4 regions of the Isoptericola haloaureus genome follow, and region 3 is predicted to be linked to each of the others. Evidence: riboswitches for the same ligand, from Rfam matches in the RefSeq annotation. Region 3 holds a riboswitch; each other region holds the start of a gene.
The links. A riboswitch is a leader RNA that binds a small molecule or an ion and turns the genes downstream of it on or off. The one in region 3 is predicted to bind S-adenosylmethionine.
Positions count from the first base shown of each region.

Region 1: linked by a shared signal. The riboswitch ahead of V5O49_RS05910 (hypothetical protein) and the one ahead of V5O49_RS02530 (methylenetetrahydrofolate reductase) in region 3 are both predicted to bind S-adenosylmethionine.
Region 2: linked by a shared signal. The riboswitch ahead of V5O49_RS15100 (hypothetical protein) and the one ahead of V5O49_RS02530 (methylenetetrahydrofolate reductase) in region 3 are both predicted to bind S-adenosylmethionine.
Region 4: linked by a shared signal. The riboswitch ahead of V5O49_RS14035 (aminotransferase class V-fold PLP-dependent enzyme) and the one ahead of V5O49_RS02530 (methylenetetrahydrofolate reductase) in region 3 are both predicted to bind S-adenosylmethionine.

Region 1 is NZ_JBAGLP010000116.1:90,270-93,455, reverse strand. Features, by position in the region: gene V5O49_RS05920 (hypothetical protein) at 1-200, opposite strand, end outside; gene V5O49_RS05915 (hypothetical protein) at 294-1,322, shown strand; gene V5O49_RS05910 (hypothetical protein) at 1,369-2,091, opposite strand; SAM riboswitch class IV at 2,100-2,217, opposite strand; gene V5O49_RS05905 (DUF3841 domain-containing protein) at 2,364-3,059, shown strand.
Region 2 is NZ_JBAGLP010000118.1:1,087,692-1,090,877, reverse strand. Features, by position in the region: gene V5O49_RS15105 (DUF4352 domain-containing protein) at 170-961, shown strand; SAM riboswitch class IV at 1,029-1,147, shown strand; gene V5O49_RS15100 (hypothetical protein) at 1,219-1,509, shown strand; gene V5O49_RS15095 (PepSY domain-containing protein) at 1,536-2,225, opposite strand; gene V5O49_RS15090 (nuclease-related domain-containing DEAD/DEAH box helicase) at 2,365-3,186, shown strand, end outside.
Region 3 is NZ_JBAGLP010000105.1:120,356-123,541, forward strand. Features, by position in the region: gene V5O49_RS02520 (NYN domain-containing protein) at 1-811, opposite strand, end outside; gene V5O49_RS02525 (NADP-dependent oxidoreductase) at 952-1,854, shown strand; SAM riboswitch class I at 1,948-2,055, shown strand; gene V5O49_RS02530 (methylenetetrahydrofolate reductase) at 2,061-3,077, shown strand; gene metE (5-methyltetrahydropteroyltriglutamate--homocysteine S-methyltransferase) at 3,170-3,186, shown strand, end outside.
Region 4 is NZ_JBAGLP010000118.1:847,010-850,195, reverse strand. Features, by position in the region: gene V5O49_RS14045 (helix-turn-helix domain-containing protein) at 1-592, opposite strand, end outside; gene V5O49_RS14040 (SDR family NAD(P)-dependent oxidoreductase) at 731-1,432, shown strand; SAM riboswitch class IV at 1,518-1,633, shown strand; gene V5O49_RS14035 (aminotransferase class V-fold PLP-dependent enzyme) at 1,666-3,099, shown strand.

The sequences.
Region 1 (3,186 bases), on a different contig from region 3:
TGGACGTAGAGGGTCTTGCGGAGTGCCTGCTGGACTTCCTTGTCGCCTCGGATGGTCGACTGCCAGCCTTCGAATCGGACGCCGCGGAGGACCTCGTCGATGCGGTTGACGATGTTCTCGACGATGACCGGGGTGCCGTCGGTCTTGAGGGCGCTGAAGAGTTCGGTGAGTGCGGCCTTGCCCTGCTCTTCGCGGGGCACCTCGTTGACGGCCTTCTCGGCCGCGACGGTGTCGCGCGCGAGTTCGAGGAGCTCGCGTAGGAAGTCAAGGAGTCCTTCTGCGTCAAGACCGCGATGCTGCGCGAGATCGGATGGGGCCGCCAGGTCATCGTCTCCTCCGACCCCAAGGGCGAATGGGTGCCGCTGGCTCGGGCGCTCAGCGGGCAGGTCGTCGCCGTCGGACCGGGCAGCGGCAACGTCATCAACCCGCTCGACGAAGGCACCCGCCCGCCCGACGTCGACCCGGCCACGTGGCGTGGGCTCGTCGGCTCCAGGCGATCGCTCGCCCTGGAGTCGATCTGCACGACCCTGCGACCAGGCCGGGTGCTCGACGAGTTCGAGCGCACCGTCCTGGACCGCGTCGTCGAAGCCATCGACTCTGGCGACGTGGTGGCGACCGTCGCGGCCGTCGTCGATTGGCTCGAGCGGCCGCCGTCGACCCTGCGCGACGAACTCGGCGACGCCGGAGCCGAGGCGCCCACGGCGCTACGTCTGGTGCTTGGCCGCCTCGTCCGCGGGCCGTTGGCCGGTATGTTCGACGGCGACTCCACCGTGGCTCTCGACCCGGTGGCGCCGATCACCGTCGTCGACACGTCCGCCATCGTCGGCGCCGCGCCGGAATTGCGGGCGATTGCCCAGGCCGCGACCTCGGCGTGGATCGACGCGACCCTGCGCTCGGGTGACGGCCGCTGGCGGTGCGTGGTGTCTGAGGAAGGCTGGGACGAGCTCCGCAACCGCGCCCAGGCCCGCGCGATGGACGAGCGGCTGCGTATGACGAGCCAGTGGCGGTGCTCCAACTGGCTGATCTTCCACGAGCTCGCCGACATCACCCAGTTTGGCGAGGCCGGCTCGGCGCACCGCAACCAGGTCAAGGGCATCATCACCAAGTCGGCGATCAAGATCCTCTACAAGCAGTCCGCGGCCTCGATGGCGCTGCTCGACGAGATCGTGCGCCCCACCCAGGCCGAGGCCGACCTGCTCGCGTCGCTGCCGCAGGGCGTTGGTGTCTGGCACATCGGGGAGTCGACACCGGTCCTCGTCGCCCCTATCGCCGGCCCAACCGCCTACGCCCTGATCGACACCAGCGCCGGCCGCGAGGGCTGACTCGGGTCCTCGAGTCCATATCGAGACGAGACACCGACATCGGTGCCTACCCGCCGCAGCGCCAAGACCCGATCACCCCCACTGCGGAGTTGGCCAGCGCACGCGAGAGGCGTGCGGCGTCCCGGACGGCTCGGTCGAGTTCGGCGCGGGACCGGGCGCGCTGCCGCTTTCGCTCGTGGGCGATCAGCACATTGCTGAGGGTGTCTACGTCGGACAGGGTGGCAGACCGCCGTCGGTATCCCTCCGGGTCGAGTGCCTGCAACCAGTCGGCGAACCTGCGGACTCGGCCGGGCATGTCCGCCGGGATCAGGTCGTGACGGCGCAGGACGTCGATCGGGATGACCTCGATCGGCGCCTGGCCGAGGTGCCGCTCCTCGAGCTGGACGACGCCGAGCGAACGAGCGCGCAGGAAGACCCCTGCCAACTCTCCCCGCCGGTAGTCGTGCGCCTGCCGGATGGGCTCCCAGTCTGGATCGTGCTGGTCGTTCAGACCACCGATTCTCGCCGACTGTCCGGGGAAGCGTCCGGCGCGGGTTCCCTCCGCCAAGCCGGACCTTCTGGCGACCTCGCGGTCCAAGGCCGTGCACGTGTCGCACAAGGTCTGGGCCTGCCGGAACATCGACATCGGCCAGTCGCCCACCAGGCATGCCGTGCACAGTTGTCCGACGGTGATCGCGCTGGCGCCGCGGGTCGCCAGAGCTTGGACGGTCTGGGTATCGGGGCGTCGCTCCACCCGACCGCTCTCGAGCAGAACCTTGTCCTGGACCACAAGTACTCCCTTCGCACTTCCCGACGACGGTCACCGTCGGGCCGGTCTCCCTCCGAGGCACCGTGCGCGAGGTCACGCGGTTGCCGGACCAGCACGCGGAGGGCGTGTCGCTGGCCGCTCTTGACCTGGACAGAACGTATCGCATGCCGCCGACATGGGCTGGATCCGATGACCTTCGACGATGAGCGTCGGCGGCAGCCCGTACCGTCGGCCGTGATGAATCTCCGCCGCTTCCGCGTCCACGCCCGGACCTTGCCTGACAGGTCGGCACGGTGACCGTGTCGGGCGTTCATCGCACATCGGTGGCGTCTCTGCGCCCTTACGAACGACTGCCGCACCGGTTGGCCCGGGTCGTCACCGTCCCCCGGCTCAGGACGCCAGACCTGACCAGCGGAATGCTGACGCTGGTGACCCTGCAATCCCGCGAGGCGTACCAGGTGCTAGCCCGTGACGGTGTCCTGTGCGGCGACCCGATGCTGGGGGATCCGGACTTCAGCGAGGCCTACGGCTGGATGGCCGAGCAGATGCGCCACCGACTTCCGACCACCGGAAACGGCATGCTCTGGGCCTGGGCTCGAACACCGCGTACCGCCGTCGTCGAACACGCTCGCCAAGTTCCGGGCTCCGTTCTGCTGACCCTCCGGGTCGCACGCGACCGGGTGCTGTTGTCGGACTACATCGACTGGCACCAGGTACTCAACCGGTGCATCAACATCGCTCCGCTTCCCGGTGAGACCGATGCCGAGTGGGGACGTCGGTTCGACGTCGAGTGGGACGCGTGGGACGAGCGCACTCGTTGCTTCGACCGCGTGGCGCTCGCTCTCTGGCCGCTCGACCTGCGCGCTGAGATCGAAGCGTCGTGGGAGGCGATCTTCGACCTCGCCACGATCCCGCCCCATCGGTCCCTGCAAGCGACAGTGCATGAACTGACCGAGCGGGACGTCGTGCGGGCTGTGCGCATCAACTGACCGGCGACGATGGCGCGTGCCGCCACGGCATGCAACCTCGTCAACACGAACTGGTCGCGAGGGTCGTTGACGGCAGCAGGGCACAATCGAAGAAGACCCGAGGTGTGGACCTCGTCCGTTGCGGAAG
Region 2 (3,186 bases), on a different contig from region 3:
GCAGCGTACGGCGCGCCTCCGACGCCGGTCATCACCCGATCGGGTCGGCAGCGCGGCCCGAGGTTCCCCCGTTCGGGTCGGTGGGTCGAGCCGCCCGGGGGATCCGCCGTCGGGCACCCGGAGCCGAGGATCGATCTCGTTCGATCACCGGCTCGACGAAGGAGCGATCATGTCCGACCAGCAGCAGCACCCCGCGTGGTCTCCGCAGACCCCGCAGCAGCCCGCCCCGCAGGGCCAGGTCCCGCAGCAGCCCGTTCCTCCGGGCGGGTCCGGAGCGCCGCAGGCTCCCGAGCCGGGGCCGCAGAAGAGCTGGTTCGCGCGCCACAAGGTCCTCACCGGCCTCGGCGTGCTCGTCGGGATCGCCGTCGTCGGCGCCGCGTTCGGCGGTGGCGGCGACGAGGCGCCGGCGGACGCGGGCACGACGGCGGAGGTCGCCTCCGAGGACGCCGCGACGACCGAGGACTCCGGTCAGGACGCCGGGACCGACGACGGCGCGGCCGCGGACGGTCAGGACGCGGCCGATGCCGAGGAGCAGGCGGAGGAGCCCGCCACCGACGCCGCGGACCTGCCGGGGCTCGGCGACGCCGCGCGCGACGGCAAGTTCGAGTTCACGGTGACCGAGCTCGAGGACGGCGTGGCGCAGATCGGGAACGAGTACCTCAACACCGAGGCCCAGGGGCAGTTCGTGCTCGTCCACATGGCGGTGGAGAACATCGGCGACGAGGCGCAGTACTTCGACGGCAGCAGCCAGAAGCTCGTCGACACCGAGGGTCGCACGCACTCGGCGGACTCCGAGGCGGCGATCTACCTCGACGACTCGAACAGCTTCCTCAACGAGATCAACCCGGGTAACACCGTGGACGGCGTCGTCGTCTTCGACGTGCCGACGGACGCGACGCCCGCCACGCTCGAGCTGCACGACTCGGCGTTCTCCGGCGGTGTCGAGGTCTCGCTGCAGTGAGACCGGACGTCCGGGGCGGGCCGTCGCGGTTGCGGCCCGCCTCCGGTGTCGGGTAGACATCTGCCCAGGTCAACGAGTGATCGGCGACACGTCCTCCGCGTGCCGATCCGGCAACCGCGCTCCTCGCGCACGGTGCCTCAGGAGGAAGACCGGCCTCGCGCCGACCGGCGCGGGGAAGAGCGGGGTCGCCGACGGCCTCCGGGCTCGTTCGCGCGTCCGGGTGGCTGTCGGCCGGCTCCCCGGACGAAGGAGCAGAGATGTTTCCCGAGCTCGACGAGCAGGTCCTCGCCCGGCTGCCCTGGGAGATCCACGAGCAGCACAGGAACTCGTACCACCTGGCGATGTTGAGCTGTGCGGTGCGCGACCAGGCCGGGCGCGGGCTGCGGTGGGTGGACCGGCACCGCCTGGCGTCGTGGCGTGGGAGTCTGCGGGAGGTCAACGCGGTCGTCGTCTACGACTGGAAGACGCCCGACGGCTTCTACGTCGTCCCCAGGCTTGAGGGCGACGGCGACCTCACGCGCCCGCCGATGGTGGGGGAGGCCGCGTGACCGCCGGGGCCGCCGGTGCGCAGCCCCTACGCGTCCCGCGAGAGCGTGCCGGTGGCGACGTCGACGCGGTAGTGCTCGTCGTCGTCCCCGAGGTCGACCTCGACCTCCCAGTAGGCGAGGCCGTCGTCCTCCTCGAGCTCGGCCTTGTCCAGGACGCCGCCCGAGGACTCGACGACGCGGACGATCGCCTCGCTCAGGCTGACCTGCGCGCGTCCGAGGGCCTCGCGGTCGTCGTCGCCGAGGTCGTCGCGCTTCGTGTCGGTCGTCGCGATGCCGGTGTCGTCCGCCTCGGCCTTCACCTTCAGGCGATCGTCGCCCTGCGTGAGCTCCAGCTTCCAGCGCGTGCCGTCGTCGTCGCCCTCGACCTTGAAGGCGCCCGCGCCGAAAGTCGCCTCCATCGCGGCGATGGTCTGCAGGGCGCGGTCGGTGTGCGGGTCGAACGACGGGTAGGTGGGGGTGTCGGCCGGCTCGGGCTCCTGGGCCCGCGGGCTCGGGGTGTCCGACGGCGACGGGCTGGGGCCCGCCGACGGCTCGGTCGGCGTGCTGCTCGGTGCGGGCGACGTCTCCGCGGGGGAGGCAGCCGGCGTGGCGGCGTCCGGAGCGGGCGCCACGTCGGCGGAGCAGGCTGCGAGGGCGAGGCCCGCCGCGACGACGACGGCACCGGTGCGGGCCGCGCGTCGGGCCGGGGCGAGGCGGTGGGCAGGGCAGGACGGCATGGCGGCCATTGTGGCGGAGATGGACGGGAGCGGGACATGTGCTCGCTGTAAGACCCGGGGAGGGTGAAATCAGGTGAATCGTCACACCAACTCTTGGAACGTCCGTGACCTGAAACGATTCGTCAGGTACCAAAGGAGCATGCCCCGCACGCACCCCTCGACGCCCGACTTCCCGGACGACGGCGGAGCCGAGCGAGCGGTCTGGGAGGCGCTGCGCGCGGAGCTCCCGGACGACGTCGTGGTCTGCCACGGTGTGAACCTGCAGGAGTACGACCAGGAGTACGAGATCGACCTCCTCGTCGCCTGGCCCGGCGTCGGCATCGCCGTCATCGAGGTCAAGGGCGGGTACATCGAGCGGTCCGGCGGGTCCTGGTACCAGGGCAGCGGCGACGCGCGGCACCGCATCCAGCCGGTCCGGCAGGTGCAGAGCGCCCGCCACGTGCTGCAGGCGCTGCTGCGCGAGCGGGGCGAGCCGGCGTCGTCGTCGCGCACCGCGCACCTCGTGGCGTTCCCGCACCGCTACGTCTCGGGCGGGTGGGACTCGTTCGACCTGCCGCGGGACATGGTGATCGGGCGCGACGACCTCGAGAGCCCCGGCGGGGTGGCGGAACGCGTCAAGCACGCGATCGAGCGGCACGGCCAGGGGTACGCCCCGCTGGACGAGGACGCGCTGGACGGACTCGTCGCCTGCGTGGCCGGCGGGTTCCCCAGCCAGTCGGAGCACCTGACGCGCGCGCTGGAGCACGAGACCCGGCTCGAGCAGATGACCCGTGACCAGGTGCAGATCCTGCGGGCCCTCTCGCAGGTGCGGCGGATGCGGGTGGTCGGCGGCGCCGGCTCGGGCAAGACCTACCTGGCGCTGGAGCAGGCCCGACGGCGGACCCGGGCGGGGGAGCGGGTGGCGCTGCTGTGCTACTCGCGGGGCCTCGGCCGCTACTTCCAGCGGATCACCGCGACCTGG
Region 3 (3,186 bases):
GGGAGGCGGTCACCGACCCGGACGAGGAGGCCTGCAGCCCGGCGAGCGTCTGGGCGACCTTGACCTCCATGGTCGCCGGCTCGACGGCGGGGGTGTCGTCCTCGTCGACCTCGGGCGCCGGGGCGGGCTCGGGCTCGACGGCGGGTGCGGGCGCGGGCTCCGGGGTCGGCTCGGTCTTCTTCCTGCGGCTCTTCGCGGCCGACGCCGGCGCCTCGGCGGTCTCGGTGGCCGGGGACGACGCCGTGCTGCGGCGTCCGCCACCACGCGTCGTCGAGCCTCCGGAGCGCTTGCCCGACGACTTCTTGCGGGAGGTCTGCTCGGTCTCGTCGGGGACGTCGACGCCCTCGAGGCGGTCGTAGAAGAGGAACTCGTCGCAGGCACCCGGCAGCAGGCGGGAGGTGGACTTCTCGACCCCGACGCCGATGACGTTCTTGTCGAGCTCGCGCAGCTTGGTGACCAGCGGCGAGAAGTCGGAGTCGCCGGTGCACATGACGAACGTGGTGATGTAGTCGCGCTCGAACGCCATCTCGATCGCGTCGACGACCATCTTGATGTCGGCGGCGTTCTTGCGCGAGGCGCCCATGCGCTGCGGCATCTCGATGAGCTCGACCTGGTGGCGGGTCAGCATCCGCCGGTCCTCGTCGAAGTACGACCAGTCGGCGTACGCCCGGCGGGTGACCACCCGGCCACGCACCGCCAGGGCGTCCGCGATCGGGCCGAAGTCGAACTGCATCCCACCCAGGTGCTCCCGGGCGCCGAGCGCCAGGTTCTCGTAGTCGAGGAAGACGGCCAGGCGCTCTTCACGTTCCATGGCCCCCACCCTACGGCCCAGGGCCCGACGGGCCCTGTCGGCGCTGCGGCGCCGCCCCTGGCCGCTCGTCCGTCGGCGACTCGTCGCGTCGACGTGAGACGCTCGACGGACCTGCCGTCCGCAGCCCCCAGGAGGAACCCGTGCGTGCGATCGTGTTCACCGAGCTCGGCGGACCCGAGGTCCTGCACCCCGCCGACGTCCCGGCGCCGGAACCGACCGCCGGCCAGGTCCGTGTGCGCGTCGAGGCAGCCGCCGTCAACGGCTGGGACCTCAAGACCCGCGCCGCCCGGATCCCCGGCGTCCCCCTGCCGGAGTTCCCCGCCGTGCCCGGTCTGGAGGTCGCGGGCGTCGTGGAAGCCGTCGGCGACGGCGTGACGGGCGTGCAGCCCGGTGACCGCGTCGTCGGGTTCGCCGACACCGGCGGGTACGCAGAGCTGGCCCTGACCTCCACCTTCGCCCCGGTCCCGGACGGCCTCGACCCGACCCGGGCCGTCACCGTGCCGGTCTCGGCGGAGACGGCACGCCGCACGCTGCGCGCGCTCGGGGTGGCCGACGGCGACACCCTGCTCGTGCACGGCGCCTCCGGGTCGGTGGGCGAGCTCGCCGTGCAGCTCGCCCGGCGCCGGGGTGCGACGGTGATCGGCACCGCGTCGCCGGCGAAGCAGGAGCGGGTCACGACGGTCGGCGCCACGGCGACCACCTACGGGCCGGGCCTGGTCGAGCGGGTGCGCGACCTGGCGCCGTCGGGCGTCGACGCGGTCCTGGACACCTCCGGCGCGGGCGTCCTGCCCGACTCGATCACGCTGCGCGGCGGGACGGAGCGCATCGTCACCATCGCCGACCCGGCGGCGGCCGACCTCGGGGTCACCTTCAGCTCCGGCGCCCGGCGCGACCGCGACGCCCTGGCGGAGGACGTCGCCGCCCTCGCGCGCGGCGACCTCACCACGACGCTCGGGGACGTCCTGCGGCTCGACGACGCGGCACGCGCCCACGCGCTGGTCGAGAGCGGCCGGAGCGACGGCAAGGTCGTGCTCGTCCCCTGAGTCGCCTCCCCCCGTTCAGCCACCCCACCACATTCGTCTCACCATGCGACATTGCTTGTCCGCGAGGTGAACTGCCCCGTAGGGTCGGACGACAAGCCATCCAGAGCGGCCGAGAGTCCTGGCTCGACGACGCCGCAGCAACCCGTTCTCCGACGGAAGCCTCCCGAGGACGAAGGTGCTCAACACCAGGCCCGATGGAGTGACGCATGGTCGCCGAGGCACCGACGTACCCGTACCGCCCGACGGTGAGCTTCGAGCTCATGCCGCCGCGGCGGCCCGACGCCGCACCCAGGTTCTGGGAGACGGCACGCCGGCTCGTGGCCGCGCGCCCCGACTTCGTCTCGGTGACCTACGGCGCCGGCGGCGGCGACCGCGACACCGCCCGCGACGTCGTCTCCCGCCTGCTGGCCGGCACTCCGGTGCTGCCGATCGCGCACCTGACCTGCGTGGGCGCCTCGCGGGAGAACGTCTCGGAGGTCGTCGACGAGTTCCTCGAGGCCGGCGTGCGGTCGTTCCTCGCGCTGCGCGGCGACCCGCCGCAGGACCAGCCCGACTGGCGCCCCCCGGCCGGCGGCGTGCACTCGGCCGTGGAGCTCGTGCACCTGCTGCGTGAGGTCGAGGCCCGCCGCTGCGCCGCGGACCCGGCCGCCGCCGTGCGCGGCGCCGCCCGCCCGTTGACGATCGCGGTGGCCACCTTCCCCGACGGCAACGTCCAGGCCGGGACGACCCGCACCCAGGAGGTGCACCGCCTGCTGGAGAAGCAGCAGGCCGGCGCCTCCTTCGCCATCACCCAGTTCTTCTACGAGGCCGACTCGTACACCGACTTCGTCGCCGAGGCCCGCACGGCCGGCGTGACGATCCCGATCCTCGCCGGGCTGCTGCCCACGACCGAGCCGCGCCGGCTCCGTCGTGTCGAGGAGCTCACCGGCGTCCAGGCGCCCCAGCACCTGCTGGACGCCCTGGACGCCCGGCCGGACCCGGAGGCGCAGTACGCCTACGGGACCGCGTACGGCACCGAGCTCGCCCAGCGCGTGCTCGACGCCGGCGCCCCCGGCCTGCACGTGTACACGTTCAACAAGTACCGCCCCGCTCTGGACCTGCTCGAGGGTGTTCACCTCGGCGGCCGGACGACGACGCCCGACGACGCGGCGCCCGACGTCCGAGACCTGGCCGGCCGGCCGTGGGTACCGAGCATCCCGACCCCCGCACCGGCCGTCCCCTGAGCCGACGTCCCGCTCCCCCGCGCCGCCCACCGCGACGCCGGGGTGCGCCGTCGTCCCCAGAGGCCGCCCACGTGCCCGCGAAAGGACTGCTCATGACCTCTCCGACCCC
Region 4 (3,186 bases), on a different contig from region 3:
TCGAACGCAGGGCGCCGTCGGCGGGGTAGCGGACCATGGCGGCGCGCAGGTCGGAGACCAGTGCCGCGGCCGTCGCGTCGTCCTGTTCCGGGTGTCGCCGGACCCGTGACGGCAGCCCGACGAAGTGCCTCCAGGCGAGGTTGCGCTCGCGGCCCGGCCCTCCGACGGCCTCCCCGAGGAGCGCGGCCCACAACGGGTTCCACAGCACCAGGTTCCAGGCGGCGTCGTACACGCTCAGCGGTGCCGCGTGCAGCTGGTCGACCAGTCGGCGCACGCCCGGCGGGACCTGGTCCGACACGTGGCCCGGACCAGGTGGCTGATGGCCCGCCAGAAGGTAGAGGTGGTCGCGTTCGGCGGTCGTCAGGCGCAGCGCCCGGGCCAGCGCCGACAGCACCCGGGTCGAGGGGGACGTGGCCCGACCCTGCTCGAGCCGGACCACGTAGTCCACGGACAGGCCGGCAAGCCGGGCCAGCTCCTCACGGCGCAGCCCTGGCGCCCGACGCACACCGACGGCGGGCACACCCGCGGCGGCAGGATCCGTCCGGTCCCGCCAGGCGTGCAGCGAACGCCCCAGCTCCGTCTGCCGGCTCACCGCTCCAGTATGCGCACCCTGGCGTCCCGCAGCCTGGTACCCGCTGTCCACCGGCTCGGCGAGGTACTGCCTGTGCGGCCTCGCCGGCCGGAGGCTGGACCCGACGGCACGACCTCACCACGACCATCGGGAGCCACCATGTCCATCGCCCTCGTCACCGGAGCCAACAAGGGTCTCGGGCTCGAGACCACCCGCAGCCTCCTCCGCGACGGCCACACCGTCTACCTCGCCGCCCGGGACGTCGGGCGCGGGACGGACGCCGCGCACGAGACCGGTGCGCGTTTCGTCCGGCTCGACGTCACCGACGACGACTCCGTCCGGGCCGCCGCCGAGCACGTCCGTGCGGAGGAGGGGCGCCTCGACGTCCTGGTGAACAACGCCGGGGTGCGCGGCGCCGCCAAGCTCGGCCGCATCGACGAGGTGACCGGCGACGACATGCTGCACACGTTCGACACGAACGTGTTCGGCCCCGTGCGTGTCACCGGAGCCTTCCTGCCGCTGCTGCGGTGCAGCGAGGCCCCGGTGGTCGTCAACGTGAGCAGCGGCATGGGCTCGCTGGCGGCGACGCGGGACCCCGGACGTCCGGAGTCCGCGTTCCCGCTCCTGGACTACAACGCCTCGAAGACCGCGCTCGTCATGGTCACGTCGCAGTACGCGGCGGCGTTCCCCGACATCCGGTTCAACGCCGTCGACCCCGGGGCGACGCCCACCGACCTCACCGAGCACCGCGGGGAGCAGACCGTCGAGGAGGGTGCGGAGGTGATCGTGCGCCTCGCGTCCATCGGCGCCGACGGGCCGACCGGCGGGTTCTTCGACCGCGAGGGTCCGGCCGTCTGGTAGGCCCCGGCGGACCCCCGCGTCCCAGATCCTGAGAAGGCTCGCCCATTGGTTGACACGGAATCCCCGATCGGTGAACCTGACGGCAGGTCAAGAGCGCCAGCGCCAAGCCCCGGCTCGCTGGCCGGCAACCCTCCCCTCGCGGCGGGGTGCCCCGGGTGACGACCAGGCACGACGCCGACCGGCGTCGGGCAAGCGCGGGGAGGCAGCTCCCCGGAACGCAGAGGGAGGACGCCATGACCGCGATCGCCGAGACCCCCGCCTGTCCGGGGACCCCCACCGTGGGCGACCTGGCCCCGGTGCTGCCCGTCGTCGGGCACGACACCCCCGCACCGCTGGTGGACGGCCGCCGGGTGCCCTACGCCAACCTCGACGTCGCCGCGTCCGCCCCGGCGCTGCAGGACGTCGCCGACCGCATCACGCAGACGCTGCCGCTCTACGCCTCCGTGCACCGCGGTGCCGGATACCTCTCCCAGGTGTCCACCACCCTGTACGAGCAGTCCCGGCGCGTGATCGGCGAGTTCGTCGGCGCGCGGGACGACGACGTCACGCTGCTCGTGCGCAACACGACCGACGCGCTCAACCTGCTCGCCGGGTGCGTGCCCGCGTCCGACGACGGCACGCCCGGCCGGGTGCTCGTCCTCGACGTCGAGCACCATGCGAACTTCCTGCCCTGGCAGCGCTCTGCCGACGCCACCGTCGTCACCGGGCGGGACACCGTCGCCGAGACCGTGGCGGCGATCCGCGACGAGCTCGCCGCCGGCCTCGCCGCGGGCCGCGGGTACGCCCTGCTCGCGGTCACCGGTGCCTCCAACGTGACCGGGGAGACGCTGCCCGTGGCCGACGTCGTCGCCACCGCCCACGCGGCCGGCGCGCGGGTGCTGCTCGACGGCGCCCAGCTCGTGCCGCACCGCCGCTTCTCCCTGGCCGAGACCGGTGTCGACTACCTCGCCTTCTCCGGGCACAAGACCTACGCACCGTTCGGCGCCGGCGTGCTCGTCGGCCGCCGCGACTGGCTCGACACCGGCACGCCCTACCTCGCCGGCGGCGGGGCCGTGCGCAGCGTGCGGGTGGAGCGGACCGACTGGCACGACGGGCCCGCCCGCCACGAGGCCGGGTCGCCCAACGTGCTGGGCGCGGTGGCGCTCGCCGCCGCGTGCGAGTCGCTGGCCGCCCTCGACGCCGACGCGCTGCGCGCCCACGAGAACGCGCTGCGGGCCCGGCTCGTCGACGGGCTGGAGAGCATCGCCGGGGTCGAGGTCGTGCGGCTGTGGTCCGACGCCCCTGACACCGTCGGTGTCGTGACCTTCACGGTCGCCGGGTACGAGCCCGGCCAGGTCGCCGCCTACCTCTCGGCCGAGCACGGCATCGGCGTGCGCGACGGCCGGTTCTGCGCCCACCCGCTGCTGTCCCGCCTCGGCTACGGCGCGGGAGCGGTGCGCTCCTCGGTCGGCGTCGGCACCGCCGGCGAGGAGGTGGAGCGGCTCGTCGCCGCCGTCGCCGCCCTCGTGGCCGACGGCCCGCAGGCCCGCTACGACGTCGTCGACGGCCTGTGGATCGTCGTCGACGACCCGCGTCCCGTCCCCGAGGGGTCGGGGCTGGCCGGCCTGCTCGCCACCGCGGGTCCCGGCGGCGACGAGGCGTTCGGCTGCCTGCCCGAGGACGCCTGACCCGACCTCCTCACCTCTCGACCGCCGAGATCGACTCACCCGGACCGAGATCGACGCACGGTACGTCGATCTCGGTCCGGGTGAGTC